One region of the Rhizobium sp. YS-1r genome, then DNA from elsewhere that is predicted to be linked to it. Evidence: predicted binding sites of a transcription regulator. Region 1 holds the regulator's gene; each other region holds the start of a gene.
The links. Region 1 encodes LexA, which represses DNA repair genes until DNA is damaged. Its sites were predicted from a motif close to TGTTCNNNNTGTGTTCNG; they were not measured.
Positions count from the first base shown of each region.

Region 2: rmuC (DNA recombination protein RmuC) is a predicted target of LexA. The motif match lies at 1,858-1,875, and genes of this name have one in related genera.
Region 3: JL39_RS06145 (UvrD-helicase domain-containing protein) is a predicted target of LexA. The motif match lies at 2,587-2,604, and genes of this name have one in related genera.
Region 4: JL39_RS29700 (YifB family Mg chelatase-like AAA ATPase) is a predicted target of LexA. The motif match lies at 3,293-3,310, and genes of this name have one in related genera.

Region 1 is NZ_JPYQ01000032.1:79,904-85,706, forward strand. Features, by position in the region: gene JL39_RS20550 (ComEC/Rec2 family competence protein) at 1-1,622, shown strand, start outside; gene lexA (transcriptional repressor LexA) at 1,603-2,325, opposite strand; gene JL39_RS20560 (VOC family protein) at 2,525-3,397, shown strand; gene kdsA (3-deoxy-8-phosphooctulonate synthase) at 3,402-4,250, shown strand; gene eno (phosphopyruvate hydratase) at 4,370-5,644, shown strand.
Region 2 is NZ_JPYQ01000056.1:758,587-764,389, forward strand. Features, by position in the region: gene truA (tRNA pseudouridine(38-40) synthase TruA) at 1-290, opposite strand, end outside; gene fmt (methionyl-tRNA formyltransferase) at 290-1,225, opposite strand; gene def (peptide deformylase) at 1,281-1,796, opposite strand; gene rmuC (DNA recombination protein RmuC) at 1,908-3,101, shown strand; gene JL39_RS29305 (ribokinase) at 3,151-4,050, shown strand; gene JL39_RS29310 (methyl-accepting chemotaxis protein) at 4,247-5,803, shown strand, end outside.
Region 3 is NZ_JPYQ01000006.1:354,408-360,210, forward strand. Features, by position in the region: gene JL39_RS06135 (efflux RND transporter permease subunit) at 1-1,165, opposite strand, end outside; gene JL39_RS06140 (efflux RND transporter periplasmic adaptor subunit) at 1,162-2,370, opposite strand; gene JL39_RS06145 (UvrD-helicase domain-containing protein) at 2,644-5,133, shown strand; gene JL39_RS31480 (hypothetical protein) at 5,138-5,803, shown strand, end outside.
Region 4 is NZ_JPYQ01000056.1:839,446-845,248, forward strand. Features, by position in the region: gene JL39_RS29690 (DNA starvation/stationary phase protection protein) at 1-339, opposite strand, end outside; gene cysK (cysteine synthase A) at 613-1,578, shown strand; gene JL39_RS29700 (YifB family Mg chelatase-like AAA ATPase) at 1,676-3,211, opposite strand; gene gshB (glutathione synthase) at 3,486-4,436, opposite strand; gene JL39_RS29710 (cupin domain-containing protein) at 4,511-5,014, opposite strand; gene JL39_RS29715 (sn-glycerol-3-phosphate import ATP-binding protein UgpC) at 5,120-5,803, opposite strand, start outside.

The DNA.
Region 1 (5,803 bases):
ATATTCGCGAAACGGTGCCGGGCGATGCGGGCGCCTTCGCAGCCGCGATCGTGACCGACGAACGCCGGGCTATTTCCAAGGAGACCACCGAGGCGCTCCGGCTTTCCGGACTTGCCCATATCGTCGCGATCTCCGGGCTGAACATGGCGCTTGCCGCCGGCATCTTCTTCGTCGGCGTCCGCACTGTCCTTTCGTTTTTTCCCGGGTTTGCCCAGGCCTATCCGGTGAAGAAGATCGCTGCCGCCGGCGCGCTCCTGATGGCGACCGCCTATTACCTGATTTCCGGCTTCGGTGTTTCAGCCGAGCGGGCGTATATCATGATGGCGGTCATGCTTGTCGCAGTCTTCTTCGACCGGCCGTCGATCAGCTTGCGCAATGTGGCGCTTTCGGCCCTGATCATTATCGCCGTTTCGCCCTCGGAAATCCTGGGGCCCAGCTTCCAGATGTCCTTTGCGGCGACCGCAGCGCTGGTCGCCGGTTATGCGCTCTGGAAAAATCGATCGAAAAAGCACGATCCGGAACCGCTGCAAATTCGTCACCCTGTGGTGACGCCGGTACTGGCTTCCTGGAAATTCATTGCGGGCATTCTCGCCACGACCCTGATCGGCAGCACGTCGACGGCGATCTTTTCGGTCGAGCATTTCCATCGGATTGCGACCTATGGCGGTCTGGCGGCAAACCTCGCCGCCATGCCGATCATTTCTTTCGTGGTCATGCCGGCCGGACTGGTCGGCATGCTGCTCGTACCGTTCGGGCTCGATGCGCCCTTCCTGAAGCTCATGGGTCTCGGCCTGGAAGCGGTGATCTCCATAGCAAGACATGTGGCGGCCTGGGGCGGCGACGCCGGTATCGGCCGTCAGCATCCCTGGTTCCTGCCTGTCTCCACGGCCGGTTTTCTTCTGCTGACCCTTTTGAGAAGCAGGCTTCGGCTGGTCGGCATTCCGCTCGTTGCAGCCGCATTGTTGTTCTCCTGGCACGAACGATCGAAGCCCCTGCCGGATATTCTCGTTTCCGAGGACGGAACGATGATTGCCCTGATAGGCAGGGAAGGCATTGCCACCAACCGCACCCGCCCGCCCGATTTCATCTACGGCCAGTGGAAACGGGCACTTCTCCTGGGCGATCCCATAAAACCGGACGTGTCATCAGCAAGAGATAAACCGCCCGATGGGAAGCCTGAGGAGCGCCGCGAGCTGACGCAGGCCGAAATCGAGACGGCGCGGTCCCGCATCAGGCAGGTGCCTGCCGGTCATTTCGTATGCGAGCCGCGTGTCTTCTGCGGGGTGAAAACTTCCGGGGGCACCATCATAGCCTCCGTCGAAGACAGCCGTTATGCCGGTGCGGCCTGCGATGCCGCCCATATCATCATCGCGCCGCGCGCCCGTTTCGATCACTGCCGCTCCGGCGCATTGATGATCAACGGCAATGCTTTGCGAAAGACTGGTGCGCTCGAAATTTCCCTGCACGGCGCAGCCGACATCCGGCAATGGACTATTCGCCCCGCCATGGCCGGCCATGACCGCCCCTGGAGCAGGCATCGCCACTATGACTGGCGGAACAAGATGTTCGCCTCGGCGCTCCCGGAACAGCTTCGGCAATTGATCAATGGTAACGGCGGATGAGGCCGACCAGCTTGCCCTGGACCTTTACCCGGTCGGGCGGGAATATCCGGGTTTCGTAGGCCGGGTTCGCGGCTTCCAGCGCGATCGAGGCGCCACGGCGGCGGAAGCGCTTCAGCGTCGCTTCCTCCTCGTCCACCAGCGCTACGATGATGTCTCCCGGATTGGCGGTGTTGCTGTTGCGGATGATCACCGTGTCGCCGTCCAGGATGCCGGCCTCGATCATCGAATCACCCTTGACTTCCAGCGCGTAATGTTCGCCGGAACCAAGCATCTCGGCGGGCACTGCGATATCATGCGTGTTGTTCTGGATCGCCGAGATGGGCACGCCGGCGGCGATGCGGCCCATGACGGGAACCGTGGTGGCGTTGGAGAGATCGTCGTTGGCTGCGGGCTTGGCCGGAGCGGCAGCGACCGGCTGCGGCTTGCCGAGGCTGCCCTCGATAACACTCGGCGAGAAGCCGCGGCGTGGCTGCAGGCTCGGCTGATAGGCTTCCGGCAGCTTGATGACTTCAAGGGCACGTGCCCGGTTCGGCAGGCGGCGGATGAAGCCGCGCTCCTCCAGTGCGGTGATCAGCCGGTGGATGCCGGACTTCGACGCGAGGTCGAGCGCGTCCTTCATTTCGTCGAAGGAGGGCGGCACGCCGGATTCCTTCATGCGTTCGTGAATGAACAGAAGCAATTCCTGCTGTTTGCGCGTGAGCATATTTGGCACCTTGAGAGTCGGAAACAAATCAAGAACATACACTATATGTTCCATATGTGTTCCGCAAGTCCCTAAATTTTCGTGAAGTATGATGATTTTTCTTCATGGATGTCTGCAACATATCTCTTTCGACACCACTTGCTCGAAGCCGATCCGCTGCCAATGTAGTGCTGCGATTCCGGATTCTGGGGGCTCTCGCGTGAATGCTAGACTAATCGATCATCTCGTTCTGCCGGTGGCGGACCTTGCCGTCGCGCGTTCGCGACTGGCAGAACTCGGATTTACAGTTGCGCCGGAGGCCTTTCATCCTTTCGGCACGGCCAATGCCTGCGTGTTTTTCTCGGATGGGGCCTATCTGGAGCCGCTGGCGATCGCCAACCGGCGTCAGGCGGCAGCCGCGGCCAAGCGCGGCAATGTCTTCACCGCCCGGGATCTCGCCTTCCGCAAGGCGCGTAACAGGCAGGGCTTTTCGGCCCTCGCGGTTGCCACGGGCGATGCGGCAGCCGATCACGCGCGTTTCAGGCTGCGCGGGATTTCCGCGGGCGATATCCTGGAATTCTCCCGCGGCGTGAAGATGCCGGACGGTTCCGAGACTGAGGCAAGCTTCCGGCTGGCCTTTGCGGGAAACGAGCATGCGCCGGATTTCTTCTTGTTCTCTGCACAGCGGATCAATCCGCTGCCGGCCGATCGAGGCGAACTGGAACGCCATTCCAATACGGTGACCGGCTTGAGCGAGATCGTTCTTTCGGCCGCATCGCCCGACGATTTTGCGCCCCTGCTCGAAGAGGTGCTGCTCGCGAAAGCCGGGATCGAAGCTGCGGCCGTGGAGCTTGTCGCTTCGAACACACGCATCCGCGTCATGCAGGATCAAGATCTCGAATCGGAATTCGCCCTTGTGCCGTTGCCGAATGCCGAAGGTCTGCGCGGCCGGGCGATCATCTTCAAGACTGCCGATCTTGCCGTGACAGAGATCATCCTTGCTGCTAATGACGTCGCATTCGTCCGCCGGGAAGGCCGTGTGCTGGTCCAGGCGGCGCCCGGCCAGGGTGTGTTGTTCGGTTTCGAGGAATAGTCTCATGGAAGTTTCCGCCAATCCGCGCGTCTCCGTCGGTGAAGGGCACGGCAAGGTCGTCTTCGCACAGGATGCCCGCCTGTCGCTGATCGCCGGCCCGTGCCAGATGGAAAGCCGCGACCACGCCTTCATGATGGCGGGTGCGCTGAGGGAGCTTTGCGACAAGCTCGGCATCGGGCTTGTCTACAAATCATCCTTCGACAAGGCGAACCGCACGTCGATTTCCGGCAGGCGCGGCATCGGGCTCGAAAGCGCCATGGAAATCTTCGCCGATCTGAAGAAGGAATTCGGCTTCCCGGTTCTCACCGACATTCACACGGAAGAGCAGTGCGCCATCGTCGCCCAGACCGTGGACGTGCTGCAGATCCCGGCCTTCCTTTGCCGCCAGACGGACTTGCTTGTCGCTGCGGCGAAAACCGGCCGCGTCATCAATGTCAAGAAGGGCCAGTTCCTGGCGCCCTGGGACATGAAGAACGTGTTGGCCAAGTTCACCCAGAGCGGCAATCCGAACGTGCTGCTCTGCGAACGCGGCGTCTCTTTCGGTTACAACACATTGGTGTCCGACATGCGCTCGCTGCCGATTATGGCGGCGATGGGCGCTCCGGTCGTCTTCGACGCGACGCATTCGGTCCAGCAGCCGGGCGGGCAGGGCGGCTCCACCGGCGGCCAGCGGGAATTCGTCGAGACGCTGGCGCGGGCGGCCGTTGCCGTCGGTGTCGCCGGCCTCTTCATCGAGACCCACGAGGACCCGGACAATGCTCCGTCTGACGGTCCGAACATGGTGCATCTCAAAGATATGCCACGGCTTCTGGAAAAGCTGCTTGCCCTCGATGCGGTCGCAAAGGCTGCCTGAAGCGCCCGCCTGAAAAAGCGCGAAAAGCGGCTGCACTGTAATTTTCGTGTCACTGACCATGGGACATGGTCAGTGACACGAACCATATAGATCTGACGTCCAAGCCCAGGGAGAGTCTTTTGACCGCCATCACCGATATCATCGCCCGTGAAATCCTCGACAGCCGCGGTAATCCGACGGTTGAAGTGGATGTCTATCTGGAAGACGGTTCTTTTGGCCGTGCAGCTGTTCCGTCCGGCGCGTCGACCGGCGCGCACGAGGCGGTCGAACTGCGTGACGGCGGCAAGCGTTACGGCGGCAAGGGCGTCGAAAAGGCTGTCGAGGCGGTCAACACCGAGATCTTCGATGCGATCGGCGGTTTCGATGCCGAAAGCCAGATCCACATCGACAAGACGATGATCGCGCTCGACGGCACGCCGAACAAGTCGCGCCTCGGCGCCAATGCCATCCTCGGTGTGTCGCTCGCCGTCGCCAAGGCCGCCGCCGAATCCGCCGGCCTGCCGCTCTACCGCTACGTGGGCGGTCCGAACGCGCATGTCCTCCCCGTTCCGATGATGAACATCATCAACGGCGGCGCCCATGCCGACAACCCGATCGACTTCCAGGAATTCATGATCATGCCGGTCGGCGCCGATACGCTGCGTGACGCGGTGCGCATGGGTTCGGAAATCTTCCATGTCCTCAAGAAGGAACTCGCCGCCCAGGGGCATAACACCAATGTCGGCGACGAGGGCGGTTTCGCTCCGGGCCTGAAGAGCGCCCCGGAAGCCCTCGATTTCATCATGAAGTCGGTCGAGAAGGCCGGCTACAAGCCGGGCGACGACGTCTGCCTGGCGCTCGACTGCGCCTCGACGGAGTTCTTCAAGGACGGCAAATACGTGATGGAAGGCGAAGGCCGCACGCTGGAATCCGGCGCCATGGCCGATTACCTCGCCGAGCTCGTCGGCAAGTATCCGATCATTTCGATCGAGGACGGCATGGCGGAGGACGACTGGGACGGCTGGAAGGCGCTCACCGACAAGATCGGCGCCACGTGCCAGCTCGTCGGCGACGACCTCTTCGTCACCAATTCCGCGCGTCTGCGCGACGGCATCCGCATGGGTGTCGCAAACTCCATCCTCGTCAAGGTCAACCAGATCGGTTCGCTTTCGGAAACGCTCGATGCCGTCGAGACCGCCCACAAGGCGCGCTACACGGCTGTCATGTCGCACCGTTCGGGCGAGACGGAGGATTCCACCATCGCCGACCTCGCGGTCGCCACCAATTGCGGACAGATCAAGACCGGCTCGCTGTCGCGCTCCGACCGCCTTGCCAAGTACAACCAGCTCATCCGCATCGAGGAAATGCTGGGTCCGCAGGCGGCTTATGCCGGCCGCGGCATTTTGAAGGCCTAAACTCCACGCCCCTCCCTCACCCTCTCCCCGCACGCGAGGAGAGGGGATGTCCCTCCGCGCGGCGTTGTGAATGGGCAAAACGGCGCGACATATTTCTTCTCCCGTCAGAACGTACGGGGCTTCCACGTCCTGAATGTCGAGATCGGCGGACTCGATTCT
Region 2 (5,803 bases), on a different contig from region 1:
GCCTGGACGTCGAGCACCGACACCTTTTCGCCCGCCATCATCAAATGGGCGTTCAATGCATTGCGCAGCTTATAAGGCTTCCACTCGCGCGATAGATCCGCGTGGATGACCTGACCCACGGCGTGAACGCCGGAATCCGTGCGGCCCGCGCCGCGGATCGAGACGGTTTCGCCGGTCAGCGACAGGATGCCGCCCTGGAGCGCCGCCTGCACCGAGTGGCCGTTTTCCTGCATCTGCCAGCCGACATAATTGGTGCCGTCATATTCGACGGTCATGCGGTATCGCGGCATCAGGAGAGCCTCGCCCCGGCCGGGATCGGCGTGCCGCGCAGGAAATCGGCCGCCGCAAGCGGCTTGCCGCCTGCTTTCTGAAGCTTCAGCAGCCGGACGGCACCATCACCGCAGGCGACCGTCAGCGCGTCATCCAGCACCATGCCTGGCTGACCACGCCCCTCCCTCATTTCGGATGCCAAAACCTTGATGCGCTCCGGCCTGCCGTTGATCTCGGCCTCGAACCAGGCGCCGGGAAAGGGCGACAGGCCGCGAATATGGTTATGAACATCCCGCCCCGGTTTCGAGAAATCAATGCGCGTCTCGCCCTTGTCTATCTTGGCGGCATAAAGCACGCCCTCTTGCGGCTGCGGCGTCAGCGGCAGGTCGCCGGCTTCCAGTTTCCCCATCGCCTCGACCATGGCGCGGGCGCCGACCAGCATCAGCTTGTCGTGCAGTTCTCCCGCCGTCATGTTTTCGCCGATCTCGACTTCCCTAGTAAGCGCCACCGGCCCCGTATCGAGGCCTTTCTCCATCTGCATCACCATCATGCCGGTCTTCTCGTCTCCTTCCATGATCGCCCGCTGTATGGGGGCTGCACCACGCCAGCGCGGCAGGAGCGACGCATGGCCGTTGTAACAGCCGAGCCGCGTGCCGGTGAGGACCGCTTCCGGCAGAAGCAGGCCATAGGCAACGACCACGGCCACGTCGGCGTTCAGAGCCCGGAATTTCTCGCGCTCTTCCGGATCCTTGAAGTTGGCGGGCGTGAAGACGGGAATGCCGAGAAGCTCGGCCGCCTGATGTACCGGCGACTTGACGAGATCAAGCCCGCGCCGGCCGCCCGGCCTCGGCGGCTGCGTATAGACCGCGACGATATCATGGCCCGCCTGCTTCAGGCCCTCAAGCGTCGGCACGGAAAATTCCGGCGTGCCCATGAAGATGATTCGAAGAGACATGGACGTTCCACGCTTGGAAAGCGCGCCTTCAAACTGAAGATCGCCGGTTGAAGCCCTAAACGGCCTTCGCCTTGGCGGCCTTGGTGAACTTCTTGATCACCATCTCCCGCTTCAGACGCGAGATGTAGTCGATGAAGAGCACGCCGTTCAGGTGATCGATCTCGTGCTGCAGGCAGGTGGCAAGCAGGCCATCGGCCTCCACCATATGTTCCTTGCCGTCCCGGCCGATATGCTTGACCGTGACAGCCGCGGGCCGCTCCACCTCGGCGTAATATTCCGGAATAGAAAGGCAGCCCTCCTCGTAGACGGACCGCTCGTCGGAGGATTTGACGATCTCCGGGTTGATGAAGACCTGCGGGTTCTTCTCTTCGCCCTCCCGGGCAACGTCGATGACGAGAAGCCGGCGCGGCACGCCGATCTGGATCGCCGCAAGGCCGATGCCAGGCGCCTCGTACATGGTCTCCAGCATATCGTCGGCAAGCCTCAGGAGTTCGTCATTTACCTGTTCGACGGGCTTGGAAACCTGGCGCAGGATCGGGTTCGGGAGAATAATCAGCGGTTTGATGGTCATGGCTTCCCATAACGTAACTTTTTTTCGGAAGAAACAGGGATCGCTTCGCTTTTTTATATAATGTTCACGTTTTGATCTTTTCAAGCCGCGGAATTCTGTTAGCTTCCCGCCATGGATGATCTTCTCGCACGTCTCCCCGCGCTTCTGGCCGACCAGCAGGCTGTGGCCGTTGCAGCCGCAGCGGCGGCGCTAGTTATTCTGCTCGCGGTGTTTTTTATCAACCGTCGCCAGCGGGAAATCGCCCGGCAGGCGGTCGAGGCGGAAGCGAGGCTTTCCGAACTCCTTCGTGCCCAGAGCGAGATGCAGGGCCGGCTGTCGGCCATGGCGGAGACGCTTTCGGCGCGGCAATCGGAACTCAACCAGGCTGTCAGCCAGCGTCTTGATGGCATGACGCACCGGATCGGCGCGACGATTACCGAACAGACCAAGTCGACGCATGAGAATCTCCGCCGGCTTCAGGAGAGACTCGCCGTCATCGACGCCGCGCAGAACAATATCCAGACGCTTGCCAAGGATGTCGTCGGCCTGCAGGCGATCCTGTCGAACAAGCAGACTCGCGGCGCTTTGGGCCGGGGGCGGATGGAGGCGATCGTCGCGGACGGCCTTCCGCTCGGCGCCTATTCGTTCCAGGCACTGCTTTCCAACGGCACCCGGCCCGACTGCCTCATCAAGATGCCGAACGGCGCACCGCCGCTGGCAGTGGATGCCAAGTTCCCGCTGGAGGCCTGGAATGCCTTTCGCGAGGCTGCCGCACCAGAAGCGAGGCGGGCGGCTGCGCAGCAGTTCCGCCGCGATCTGGACGTGCATATCAAAGACGTTTCCGAGAAATACCTCCTGCCGGGCGAAACCCAGGAGATGGCCTTCCTCTTCGTGCCGTCGGAATCGATCTTCGCCGAGATCCACGAGCATTTCGAGGGTGTTGTGCAGAAGGCGCAACGCGCCCGCGTGGTCTTCGTATCGCCTTCTCTCCTGATGCTGTCGATCCAGGTCATCCAGGCAGTCCTGAAAGATCAGCGGATGCGCGAACAGGCGCATCTCATCCAGGGCGAGGTAGCGCTTCTGGTGGAGGATCTGGCCCGGCTCGACGACAGGACCCGCAAACTTCAGGCGCATTTCCTCGCCGCCCAGAAGGATGTGGAGCAGATCATCACGTCCACTGACAAGCTCAATCGCCGTGGCGCCAGGATCGAGGCATTGGAACTGGAAGCGCCGGCAGACGCCGAAGCATCCCGCGACGCGCCGCAGGCCAAGGTCGTCGAAAGCCGCACCGGCCTGCTCAAGCTCAGGGTGGTTGACGAGGAGTAACGCTCTCGGGCAGTGTCGCGCGACTTTACACCAGCAAGCAGGCCTGCCCATGATCACTGTCCTCGGCTCCATCAACATGGATCTCACCGCAACGACCGAACGCCTTCCGCAGCCCGGTGAAACCGTTGCAGGAACGAGCTTCGCAACGGCTGCCGGCGGCAAGGGCGCCAACCAGGCGCTGGCGGCACGGCGCGCCGGAAGCACGGTGAAGATGGTCGGAGCCGTCGGCGAAGATAACTTTGCCGGACCGGCGCTCGTCCTTCTCGATGAAGCTAAGGTTGACCTGTCCGCCGTCGCGCATGTCAGCACGCCGACCGGCACGGCGCTGATCCTTGTCGGCGGCATAGGCGAGAATATGATCGCGGTCGTGCCCGGCGCCAACGGCACCGTGAGTGAGGCACAGGCCCACGCGGCAGTCGAAACCATGCAGACCGGCGACATCCTGATGTTGCAACTCGAGATTCCGGCGACAACGGTGGAAGCGGCCCTCAAGGCGGCACGCGCAAAGGGGATTGTAACGCTGATGAATACAGCGCCGCTGACGGATGACGCTGCACGGCTTGCCCGGCTTGCCGATATCGTGGTCGCCAACGAGACAGAATTCGAGCTTCTTGCGGGGCATCCGATTCCGGATGCCGCCACGCGTAAGGCCGCATTGGAAAAGCTGCATTCGGAAACCGGCCAGACCTTCGTGGTGACACTCGGCGGCGATGGCGTCGTAGCCATCCGTGAGGGTCGGTTCTTTTCTGCTGAAGGACTCAAGATCGAACCGGTCGATACGGTCGGGGCGGGCGACACGTTCTGCGGCTACCTGGCCGCCAGCCTGGAGCAGGGACTTGAATTTGCCGAAGCACTCCGCAGGGCGGCGGTTGCCGGCTCGCTCGCCTGCCTTGTCCGCGGTGCGCAGCCGTCCATCCCGCTCGCCGATCAGGTCGATCGCCGAGTCTGAAGTAGGCGGCAACCGTGCTGTTGCGATGTCAATTCCGGCTGCGCTGATTTCAGTCAAAGTTAAGATATCGATCCTAGGGTGTCGCCAACACCTCCGCGGCAGTGGATTCGCCAGCTATCCCTTCCGCGGCAGCCCCATGACGGGGCGCCTCCAGGTGAATACTCCCCCTTTGATACCCTGCTGAAGGCGCGAGCCCATGTTTCCGCTGAAGATCAAGTCCCTGTCCACGAAACTGATCCTTGTGACGAGCCTGGCAATCGCTGCAGTTCTCGTCATCTCCAACCTCTTCCTGATCTCCCAGACACGCAGCCGCGTCTCGTCGCTCACCATGGCTCAGGCCGAGGCCGAGGCTCGCTCGATCGCCAACGAAGTCGCCGTCGACATGGGACAACTCGCGGGCGCCGCCCGATCGATCGCCGGCGTGATCGGTCGCGGTCATGCGGGCGATTACCTTGATCGCAAGGGCGTGGTCGATGCCCTGAAGGCCAATCTCGAGCAGAACGCATTCGCCTATGGCAGCTGGTTCGCAGAAGCCCCCGGCACCTTCGACGGCAAGAACGCCGACCTGGTCGGCAACAAGGAGATGGGGGCCAACAAGAAGGGCGAACTTGCACCCTATTGGACCAAGAGCCGCTCCGGCGATATCGCCTACAGCGTTTTCGACATCGACACCCAGGCGGAGTGGTATGCGCTGGCCGCCAACTCGAAGAAAGGCTCGCTGACCCAGCCTTACGTGGAAAGCACGACCGGCGACGCAACCGCCATGAGCTCGATCGCCTATCCGGTCTTCTCAGGCTCGAAATTTCTCGGTGTTGCCGGTCTCGATGTGTCGCTCGCCACCCTCACGAGGAAGCTGCAGGCGATGAAGCCCTTCGGTTCCGGCCGTGTCCTTCTCGTGTCCCAGGGTGGCAAGTGGATTGTCCCGGTTGATCCGGACAAGCTGATGAAGCCGGTGGAAGGCGAAAAGGCGAGCGAGCTTCTCGCCGCGCTGAAGGCAGACAAGCCCGCACAACTCGACAATCTCTCGGCCGATGCTTCGGAACCATACGACCGCGTCGTCTACCCATTCACGGTACCGGACCTCAACGCCACCTGGGCGATCGTCGTCGACGTGCCCCACAGCGTCATCGCTGCACCTGTCCGGGATCAGACGTGGATGATGGTTCTTGGCGGCGTCGTCATCATGGGCGCCTGCATTGCGACCCTCTATTTCGGCAGTACCGTCTTCGTGCGTCGTCCTTTGGGCGCGCTGCTCGGAAGCGTCGATCTTCTCAGCCAGGGTCGTTTCGAGCAGCCGGTCGAAGGCCAGGACCGTAACGATGAGATCGGCTCGCTCTCTCAATCGCTCGAAGGCTTCCGGCATACGCTGGCCGACGGCCGCCGATTGGAAACCGAGGCGGAAGCTCAGCGCAATGCCGCCGAAAAGGAGAGGAGCCGTTCGGAAAACGAGCGGGAAGCCAACGCGCTTGAACAGCAGTGCATCGTGGCTTCCCTTGCCAAGGGATTGGCCGAACTCTCGAACGGCAACCTCGGCTATCGGGTCCAGGAAGAGTTTCCAGGCGAATACGCAAAGTTGAAGACCGATTTCAACCGGGCGCTGGAAAGCCTTGAAGACACGATCGCGACCGTCAATTCCACCGTGCATAACATTGGCAACGGTACCCGCGAAATTGCCGCCAGCGCACAGGATCTGTCGCGCAGGACCGAGCAGCAGGCATCGAGCCTCGAAGAGACCGCCGCAGCGCTCAACGAG
Region 3 (5,803 bases), on a different contig from region 1:
CGATCAGCGCCACCGGCATCGTCAGCGCCGGGATGAGCGTCGCACGCCAGTCGCGCAGGAAGAGATAGATCACCGCCACGACCACCGTCGCCGACAGGATGAGCGCGATCTCCACTTCGTGCAGCGCACCTTCGATGAAGAGCGCGTCGTCGCTGGTGATCGCGATGCGCGTCCCTTCCGGCAGCGTCTTCTGCAGTTCCGCCACGGCGCTCTTCACGCCGTCGGAAATATTGAGCGTATTCGACTGCGCCTGGCGGATGATGCCGAGGCCGATGCCTTGCACGCCGTTCGACCGCAGCACCGTGGAGCCGTCGTCCGGACCGAGCGAAACGGTCGCCACATCCGAAACCCGGATGTTCGGCGCAATCAGCACGTTTTCAAAATCCTTGGGCGTCGTGAGACTGGCCGTGGTGCGTACCACGATGTCCTGCGTCGTGCTCTTGAGGGAACCTGCCGGCACGTCGAGCGCCGCGCTTTCCAGAGCCTCGGAGACATCCGCAACGGTCAGCCCGCGCCCGGCGAGCGCCGCCTGGTTCACGTCCACGCGGAATACCTTGTCCTGATCGCCGTAAAGCTGGACGTCGGCAACGCCTTCGACCGCAGCCAGCCGGTCGACGATCTCGTTGTCAACCAACTGGGTCAGATCCTCCATCGACAGCTTGGACGAGGTGACCGCCAGACGCATGATCGCATCCGAATCGGCATCCGCCTTGACGATGCGCGGTTCGTCGGCGTCGTCCGGGAGCTGGTTCGCGATGCGACCGACCGCATCGCGCGCGTCGTTCGCCGCGTCCGAAAGATCGACGGAATCGTTAAACTCCATCGTCACCCGGCTCGAACCGAACTGCGACTGCGAGGAAAGCGCCTTGAGGCCGCTGACACGGGCGACGGCCCCCTCGATGACCTGGGTGACCTCCTGGTCCATGGTCTGCGGCGAGGCGCCGTCATAATTGGTCTGCACGGTGATGATCGGCCGGTCGACATCCGGCAGTTCGCGCACTTCGACGCCCGCGAGCGCCGCAAGGCCCGCGACGACGAGCAGCGTATTGAGGACCGCAGCCAGGATCGGCCGCCTCACAAAGAGCGCCGTAAACGTCTGGCTGGATTTGCCGTCGCCTGAATGCGCTTGCCTGTCGTGACCAAAGCTCGGGATTTCGATCTTCATTGGCGCGCCACCTCGGCCGTTTCCGGCGTGCCGAAGATGCGCACGGGCGCCCCTTCCCTCACGCGCTGCAGGCCTTCCGTCACGACCATGTCACCTTCGTTGAGCTGAGCTTCCACGAGAACCGCATCGGGATTGCGCTGCACGACGCGCACCCGGGTCTTGACCGACTTGCCGTCCTTGATCTGCCAGACGTAGGAGCCTTCACCGTCCCACTGGATGGCCAGCGGATCGACGGCCGGATAGGTCTCGCCTGCAAAACGCATGCTGACGCTGAAGGACATGCCGGCACGCAGCACGTCGCCCGGATTTTCGACGCGGGCGCGGATGCGCATCGTGCGGCTTGCAGGATCGACGCGGTTGTCGATTGCTTCCACTTTGCCGGAAAAGATCCGGCCCGGTCTGGCGATCGAGCTCGCCTCGACCGGCTGGTTCGGCTCGATGGCGATGGCGAAACGCTCGGGCGCCCAGAAATCGACGAGGATCGCCGACCGGTCGTCGATGGTGACGATATTGGTCTGCGTCGTGACGTTGTCGCCGATATTGACCGCGACGATGCCCGCAATCCCGTCGATCGGCGCTGCGATATCGCGACGCTTCAGATTGAGTTCAGCAGTGGAAAGGGCAAGCTTCGCCGCCTCTTCGGCGATCTGCGCATCGAACACGTCGAGGCGGGAGACCGACTGCAGGTTCTTGTAGGAGACGGATTTCTCCTGGGCGCTCCTGAGCGCCACCTCTGCCTTATCGCGCTCGATCGTCTGTTCGTCGTCGTCGAGGCGGGCAAGCACCTGGCCCTTCACGACCTTCTGGCCGGACGCGACCATGATCTCATGGATCGTACCGGAGGCCTGCGGCATGACGATGACGGACTGGATCGCCTCGCCGCTGCCGATCGCCGACAGGCGATCGTTGACGGTGCCGGTCGAAACCGGCTCGGCGACCACCATGGTCGGGCGGTTGCCGCCGCCCTGGCCGCGCTGTCCGCCGGCACCCTGGCCGCTCCGGCCCGGCTGCTGCGCTGCAGCATTACCGCCGCCTGCGCCCTGCGCCGCGGGTTTCGCCTGTTCGGGACGGATCGCAGCCACCACCTGCCCCGGGACACCCATCCTCGCAAGGGTCTCACCGGCGCTCGGGACCATGAATACCCATAGACACAAGGCTCCGGCCAGGATCACGATACTCAGCAGAAGCTGTTTCCAAATCCGCATTCAGGTCTCCGGGTGGCGCGCATTCCAATTTCCAGAGCAAGTATCCTTTTTTGCATGTGCACAGGCAATGGGAGATTCCGTACCTTACGGAAATGTAACCTCACGAAATCTCACGGGTTTGTTAGATCGGATGCATACATGACGCCCCTCATTGCGGTTTTCTGACGGAGCTGCGGTCCGCCATTCCACAATTTAGCCGGGACTTATGGAGAGACTAGGAATAAAAGAGGAACATTTTCTGGTCTTTCAGGTCCGAATCATTACATTGGCCGCATGAGTAACAGTTTCGACGACATCCCGTTTTTCGACGAGGAGCCCGAACCGGCGCCGCGCAAGGCGCCTGCCCCGCCGCCTGCGGGAAATGCCGGGCTCGGCATCGCAGCGCGCGCCATGGCCGCCCGGGATCAGCATCGCGCCCCCGATTATCTGTCAGGCCTCAACCCGGAGCAGCGCGAGGCGGTCGAGACGCTGGACGGCCCCGTCCTCGTGCTCGCGGGCGCCGGTACGGGCAAGACGCGGGTACTGACGACACGCATCGCGCATATCCTTGAGACCGGCCGGGCCTTCCCCTCGCAGATATTGGCCGTCACCTTCACCAACAAGGCGGCCCGCGAGATGAAGGAGCGCATCGGCGTGCTCGCCGGCGGCGCGGTGGAAGGCATGCCCTGGCTCGGCACCTTCCATTCGATCGGCGTGAAGCTCCTGCGCCGCCACGCGGAACTCGCAGGGCTCCGCTCCGACTTCACCATTCTCGACACGGACGACGTCATCCGCCTCATCAAGCAGCTCATCCAGGCGGAGGGGCTCGACGACAAGCGCTGGCCGGCCCGGCAGTTCGCCGGCATGATCGACACCTGGAAGAACAAGGGCCTGCTGCCCGCCGATATTCCCGAAGGCGATGCGCGGGCCTTCGCGAACGGCAAGGGCCGCGAGCTTTACGCCGCCTATCAGGCGCGGCTCAAAACGCTGAATGCCTGCGACTTCGGCGACCTTTTGCTGCATCCGATCGCGATCTTCCGCCAGAACCCGGATATCCTGAAAGATTACCACAACAGGTTCCGCTATATCCTGGTCGACGAGTACCAGGATACCAACACCGCGCAATACATGTGGCTGCGCCTGCTCGCGCAGCGACCGAAGGGCGTGCCGCAGAATGTCTGCTGTGTCGGCGACGACGACCAGTCGATCTATGGCTGGCGCGGCGCGGAAGTGGACAATATCCTGCGCTTCGAGAAGGATTTTCCGGGCGCCAGGGTGATCAAGCTGGAGCGCAACTACCGTTCCACCGAACATATTCTCGGCGCCGCCGGCCATCTGATCGCCCATAACGAAGGCCGCCTCGGCAAGACGCTGTTCACCGACCGGGTGAACCCCGACGACGAGAAGGTCATCGTGCATGCCGCCTGGGATTCCGAAGAGGAGGCCCGCGCCGTCGGCGAGGAGATCGAACGGCTGCAGCGCGGCGATTCCGACGGGAAAAAGCATGCGCTGAACGACATGGCGATCCTCGTGCGCGCCTCCTTCCAGATGCGCGAGTTCGAAGACCGGTTCGTGACGCTCGGCCTCAACTATCGCGTCATCGGCGGCCCGCGCTTCTACGAACGGATGGAAATCCGCGACGCGATGGCCTATTTCCGGCTTGTCTGCCAGCCGGCCGACGATCTCGCCTTCGAGCGCATCATCAACACGCCGAAACGGGGCCTGGGCGATACGACGGTGCGCTATCTGCACGACTATGCCCGCGCCCGCGATATCCCGATGCTCCAGGCTGCCGCGGATATCATCGAGACGGATGAGTTGAAGCCCAAGGCGCGCAAGGCCCTGTTCGACGTCGTGCAAAGCTTCAGGAACTGGAGCCAGAAGCTTGAGAACACGCCGCATATCGAACTTTCCGAGCAGATCCTCGAAGAGTCCGGCTATACGGACATGTGGAAGAACGACAAATCCGCCGAAGCGCCGGGCCGGCTCGAAAACCTCAAGGAACTGATCCGCTCGATGGAAGCCTTCGAGTCGATGCGCGGCTTTCTGGAACACGTGTCGCTGGTCATGGATGCCGAGCAGAACGAGGATATGGATGCGGTGTCGATCATGACGCTGCATTCCGCCAAGGGGCTCGAATTCGAAACGGTCTTCCTGCCCGGCTGGGAGGAAGGCCTCTTTCCCCATCAGCGGGCGCTCGACGAAGGCGGCCGCGCAGGGCTGGAGGAGGAACGCCGCCTCGCCTATGTGGGGATTACCCGCGCCAAGCGGCGCTGCCATATCTGGTTCGTCTCCAACCGCCGCATCCACGGACTGTGGCAATCCACCATGCCGTCACGCTTCCTCGACGAACTGCCGCAGATGCATGTGGACGTCGCCGTCGCCGATACGAATTACGGGGGATATGGCGGCGGACGCGGTGGTTATGGCCAATCGCGCTTCGACAAGGCCGATCCCTTCGCCAACACCTATTCGACGCCCGGCTGGAAACGCGCCCAGCAGAACAAGACCGACGCCACCCGCGACAACTGGGGCACCCGTTCCGGCCACGCGGTGGAACGCATCGGCTACGGCGAAAGCGGCCCGCGCGGCCGCACCATCGAGGGCGAACTGGTGGCGAAATCCACCACCGAAACCCCCTCGCAATTCTCCGTCGGCGACCGGGTGTTCCACATCAAGTTCGGCAACGGCAATATTGCGGCGATCGAGGGCAACAAGCTGACGATCGATTTTGATAGGGCGGGGCAGAAGCGGGTGCTTGAGGGGTTTGTGGAGCGGGTGTGAAGCTTTGACAAAAAATCTATCCCCAGGAGGACACAAAGACGATAAATACTTTTTGATCAGCCCCTTTATTGATTTTAGATGCCAATTAGAACTTACACATATCGAGTTTCAGAAGCTTTCCGCCTCACATGCAACAATCAAGAATAATATAATATTTGAAGAGAATTTACTTCAAGTTTTTTATTCAATGGCGGAATTTGAAAGCTTTATACTGGAATCGTCATTGAGGCACAGCCTATTTCCGATTTCAGATTTTGAGTTTGCTCAAGACAATCGAATTCGTGGAAATATTAAAGTAGCGTCTTTCCTCAATTCTGTCACAAGCTTCAAAGACCAATTTCCAAAATTTGACCACCTTTCGCCCGGAGTCGATTTAAAAGATGTATTCACTACACTTTGGACGAATTGTCGGAATAAATCTGTAGATTTCAGCTTTTTTGAGCGTCTCCGTAATTTTTCTCAGCACCAGACCCAACCAGTGTCTTCCTATACGATAGGAAGTAATTGGAATGAAGAGTTATCCTTACATGAGCACCGAGCCTCTCTCTTTGCCTCAGTTGAAGAGGTTTCGAGAAACAGATCAATAAAAAATGAAGAAAGAGAAAGATATTTTAAAAATTCGGTAATAAGGCGGACATTGGACTTATTTTCCGAGAAACACTGGGGAGTA
Region 4 (5,803 bases), on a different contig from region 1:
CGGCGTCACGAAATCCGCATCATTGTCGGGGATGCGCTGCAGCCGGGAAATATGGCCGATCGAACGCAGGGTCGTGCCGCCGATCTTGCGGGCGCGCTCGGCAACGTCATCCGTCATTGCGAAAATCTGCTCTGCCTGCTCATCGAGAAGCAGATGGTAATCCCGGAAGTGCGGACCGGACATGTGCCAGTGGAAATTCTTGGTCTTGAGGTAAAGTGAAAAGACATCGGCAAGCAGCGTCGTGAGCGCCGCGGCGATATCCTTCACGGCGTTCGTTCCGAGATCTGAGGGCGTGGCGAGCGGAGCAAGCTTGCGGTTCCGGGCAGCATTATCAGACATGGATTATCCCCTTCAAGATCGAGCATAGGCCGCCTTTCGGTGCCAGCGATCTGGAATTAAAGTGCCCTATGCCGGGGCTTTTTCAATAGCTGCCCATCCCTATTTCGGCAGGGATTTTCCAAAACGTCCCGCTGTTGCAAAAACTCTCCGCATCGAGCTCTCTTCCTGCATCTTTTTTCTCCCCGACCGGCGCAGGGAAGATCAATGCGGCTGGCCTCCGGTGCTCTTTGGACCTATCTTCCAGCATCAGAACGACTTGTCAGGGAGAACACCATGTCGGAACAGAAACCGGGCCGCGGCCGGATCTATTCATCGATCACCGAAACGATCGGCGATACACCCATCGTGCGGCTGGATAAGCTCGCGAAGGAAAAAGGCGTCAAAGCCAATTTGCTTGCCAAGCTGGAGTTCTTCAATCCGATCGCTTCCGTCAAGGACCGCATCGGTGTGGCGATGATCGAGAGCCTCGAAGCCCAGGGCAAGATCACACCCGGCAAGACCACGCTGATCGAGCCGACCTCCGGCAATACGGGCATCGCCCTTGCCTTCGCCGCCGCCGCGAAAGGCTACAAGCTGATCCTCACCATGCCGGAGACGATGTCGATCGAACGCCGCAAGATGCTGGCACTGCTCGGCGCCGAACTGGTGCTGACCGAAGGGCCGAAGGGCATGAAGGGCGCGATCGCCAAGGCGGAAGAGCTCGCCGCCTCGCTGCCCGACGCGGTCATTCCGCAGCAGTTCGAGAACCCTGCCAATCCGGAAATCCATCGCAAGACGACGGCCGAGGAAATCTGGAACGATACCGACGGCAAGGTCGATATCTTCGTCTCCGGCATCGGCACGGGCGGTACGATCACCGGCGCCGGACAGGTGCTGAAAAGCCGTAATCCGGACCTCAAGGTCATTGCCGTCGAGCCCGAGGAATCGCCCGTGCTTTCCGGCGGCCAGCCCGGGCCGCACAAAATCCAGGGGATCGGCGCCGGCTTCGCCCCAAAGATTCTCGACACCTCGATCTACGACGAGGTCGTCACCGTCAACAGCGCGGAAGCCATGGAAATGGCCCGCCTCGTCGCCAGGCTCGAAGGCGTTCCCGTCGGCATCTCCTCAGGTGCAGCGCTCACCGCTGCCATCGAAGTGGGCAGCCGGCCTGAAAATGCCGGCAAGAACATCGTCGTGATCATCCCCTCCTTCGCCGAACGTTATCTCTCGACGGCACTGTTCGAAGGGCTGGGTGGGTGAAAAGAGTGAGTAGTGAGTAGTGTCGCAGGCAGATCGCAGCACATAAACTCGATGAGAGCACTATTCACCACCGACTAATCACTGCTCACTACAGCAATCACGCCGCCGCATTCGTGAGCCGTTCGCCAGCCATGCGATAGGAGATCGCTTCGGCGAGATGGATGCGGCCCACCGTATCCTTGTTGTCGAGATCGGCCAGAGTGCGCGCCACCTTGAGCACGCGGTGGTAGCCGCGGGCGGAAAATTTGAGCTTTTCGGCAGCATCCCGGAGCAACTGCAATCCGTTCGGGTCCGGCTCGGCGAACTTCTCGATCAGCGATGTCGAGCAGCGGGCATTGGTGAGGACGCCTGGACAACCGGCGCCCGCGAAACGTTCCCGCTGTCTTTCGCGAGCCGCGGCGACTCGCTTTGCCACATCAGCACTCCTTTCCGCCGACATCGGGCGGATCAGGTCGGCGGCTGATACCGCCGGCACGTCGATCCGGATATCGATACGGTCCATCAAGGGGCCGGAAATTCGCGCCTGGTAATCGGCGGCGCAACGCGGGCCGCGCGCACAGGTATGGCCGGGCTCACCCGCCATGCCGCAGCGGCACGGGTTCATGGCGGCAACGAGCTGTATGCTCGCCGGATAGGAAACCCGGTGGTTGGCACGCGCGATGATGCATTCCCCGGTTTCGAGCGGCTGACGCAGTGCATCGAGCGCCTGGGGCGAAAACTCCGGGAACTCGTCGAGGAAAAGTATGCCGTGATGGGCAAGAGACGCCTCCCCCGGTCTGGCGCGCAGGCCGCCTCCGACCAGCGCCGCCATGGTGGCCGAATGATGCGGCGTGCGATAGGGACGGCGATCCGACAGCTTGCCGCCGGAGAGCTGGCCGGCGATCGAATGGATCATCGAGACTTCCAGAAGCTCGGCAGCGGACAGCGGCGGAAGGATGGAGGGAAGCCGCGCCGCGAGCATGGATTTCCCGGAGCCGGGCGGGCCTGCCATCAGGAGATTGTGTCCGCCGGCCGCCGCCACTTCCAGCGCCCGCTTGGCGCTTTCCTGCCCCTTGATATCGGCGAGATCGGGGAGATTGGCCGGCATCGCCCGGATCGCCGGCTGCGGTCGGGAGATCACCTGGGTGCCGCGGAAATGATTGGCAAGCGCAATCAGGCTGCGCGGCGCGACGATATCGATATCCGCGCCCGCCCAGGCCGCTTCCGCACCGCTATCGGCCGGGCAGATCAGGCCTTTTCCCATCGCGTTGGCACCGATCGCCGCCGGCAGGGCGCCGGTCACCGGCGCCAGAGTTCCGTCGAGGTTGAGCTCGCCGATCACCACGTAATCGGCCAGCGCATCCGCAGGTATCGCGCCCAGCGCCGCCATCAGCCCCAATGCAATAGGCAGATCGAAATGCGATCCTTCCTTCGGAAGGTCGGCCGGCGCAAGGTTGACCGTCACCTTCTTGGGCGGCATGGCAAGCCCGGATGCATGCAGCGCCGCCTGCACCCGTTCCCGGCTTTCAGCCACCGCCTTGTCCGGCAGACCGACGATATGCATGTTCATCTTGCCCGGACCGACCATCACCTGGACGTCGACCGGAACGCCCTCGATCCCCTGGAATGCAACCGTACTGACGCGTGCAACCATTTCAACTTGCCCCCAAGCCCTGACTGAAGCACCAGCGATTACACGCCTTCCGCGCCAGCGATTGCAATCTGGCATGGAACAAGGAATAAAACAAGAACATTAGACGAACAATTTCGCGCCGCCGCTGCAACGAGGTTGCAGCCAGTTGTATTGACGGAACAAAGACGATCCGGATCCGAAACGGCGGCGGCTCAACCTTCACGAAATCATGAGGCCGCCTTCTTTTTGTGCAATTTCGAATGAGCGAAGCCTCCCCTTTTCCGGAATTGCTTTATCAGCCGCGTTTTTCTTCGATTGCATCCCAAAGAAGGCTTGCGACATCGGCGCCGCCGAACTTCTTCACCTCGCGGATGCCGGTCGGGGACGTGACGTTGATCTCGGTCATGTAATCGCCGATCACATCGATGCCGACAAAAAGGAAGCCTCGCTCGCGCAGCGCCGGACCGATGCGGGCACAGATTTCCTCTTCCCGCGCGGTGATCTCGACGGGTTCCGCGCGGCCGCCGACATGCATGTTGGAACGGCTGTCGTGCTCGGCCGGCACGCGATTGATCGCCCCGACCGGCTTGCCGTCAATCAACAGGATGCGCTTGTCGCCCTTGCGCACTGCGGGCAGATAAGCCTGGGCGATGAAGGGCTCGCCGCGATACATCTGGTTGAACATTTCCAAAAGCGAGGAGAAATTGCGATCGTCTCGGGCGGAATGGAAGACGCCGGCGCCGCCATTGCCGTAGAGCGGCTTCAGGATGATGTCGCCCATTTCTTCGCGGAAGCGCGCAATCTCGGCAACATCGCGGGAAATCAGCGTCGCCGGCATCAGATCCGCAAATTCCGTGACGAAGATCTTTTCCGGCGAATTGCGCACCCAGGCGGGGTCGTTCACGACGAGTGTCTTCGGGTGAATGCGCTCGAGCAGATGCGTCGAGGTGATATAACCCATGTCGAAGGGCGGGTCCTGGCGCAGATGGATGACGTCCATGGCGGAGAGATCGATACGCTGCCTGTCGCCAAGCGTGAAGTGGTCGCCCTTGATGTCACGCACCGAAAGCGGCTCTACGGCGGCGAAGACCTTGCCATCACGCATGCTCAGCCGGTCGGGCGTATAATGAAAAAGCTCATAGCCGCGGGCCTGCGCCTCGAGCGCCATGGCAAAGGTGGAATCACCGGCGATATTGATGCCGGAGATATGGTCCATCTGAAATGCGACTTTGCGGATTCTCGCCATGACTTCAGCCCCTCAAAAAGTGCCCGCCTGATGTAGGACGGCGGACACTCAAAGGCAACCGGTCAAAGCGACCATCAGCCGGCGAGGCCGACCTGGCCCCTGGGACGCAGCATGTTGCGCAGGCGGTAGAGAAATGCGAGCGGCGCGGGAAACGGCTTGCGCAGGAAGGCGATCTTCCTGACATAGTTGTCAATGTGCCAGGTCGCCCAGGTGCCGCCCTTGAAATAGGCGACGTCGCCGGCACGGAGAACGCGCTGTGTGCCATCCTCCGCGGTCACATGCACCTCGCCTTCGAGGATGACCACCGTCTCGTCCCAGCCGAAGAACCAGCGGAAGGTGCCCGCCGTGCAATCCCACACGCCGGTCGCAGCGCATTCGTCCTCAGCCTTCGAGTGGGAAGCGGCCCGCGCCTGCGGATTGCCGGCAATCACCCAGCTCGGCTCGATCGGAAGCGGCGCCATTTCCAGGGAATCCGGGCAGGCGCCGATAAAGGGTTTTGCCGTCGACGGTTCCGGCGCATAGGATTTGTATCGGACGGCGATGGCCGTCGCGGCCGCCGCCAGGATTTGCCAGCTCATGTTGCCCCCTTGGCTGTCAGGTCCAGGGGACAGTAGCCGCAAAGCGTAAGCTGGTCGTTCAGACCGACGCTACAATTTTAGCGATAGGCCCGATTTCAAGACCGATCAGGCCACCGGCTCGGCCGGCGCGAATTTCGCCTCGGCCGGAACTTTGCCCGGAAGGCGCCTGCCGGTATCCGCGGCAAAGAAGTGCAGACGCCTCGCATCGACTGCAATGCGCATCTCGGGCGCGAGCTCGGTCTCGGGCGAGACGGCGACGGTAACCTGCTGGTCGCCCACGGCGCCGTGAATGAGACGCTGCGAGCCCAACTCTTCCGTATATTCCAGGCGGAACGGCAACGCTTCCTCATCCTCGCGTGCAACCCGCATATCCTCGGCACGGACGCCGACCGTAACGGGACCGGAGGCGGGCGCGAAACCATTGAGGCCGATCACCGACGGGCCGATCGCCAGCCTGTCACCATGCAGCTCGCCCTTGACGAGGTTCATGGCCGGGGAGCCGATGAAGCTCGCCACGAAGGTGGACGCCGGCGCATGATAGACTTCCAGCGGCGCACCGATCTGCTCGATCCTGCCTCCATTCAGCACAACGAGGCGATCAGCCAGCGTCATCGCTTCCAGCTGATCATGGGTCACATAGATCGAGGTGGTGCCGAGGCGGCGCTGGAGGCGCTTGATTTCGCCGCGCATGGAAACGCGCAGCTTGGCATCGAGGTTGGAGAGCGGTTCGTCGAAGAGGAAGGCGGCCGGCTTGCGCACGATGGCACGGCCCATGGCGACGCGCTGGCG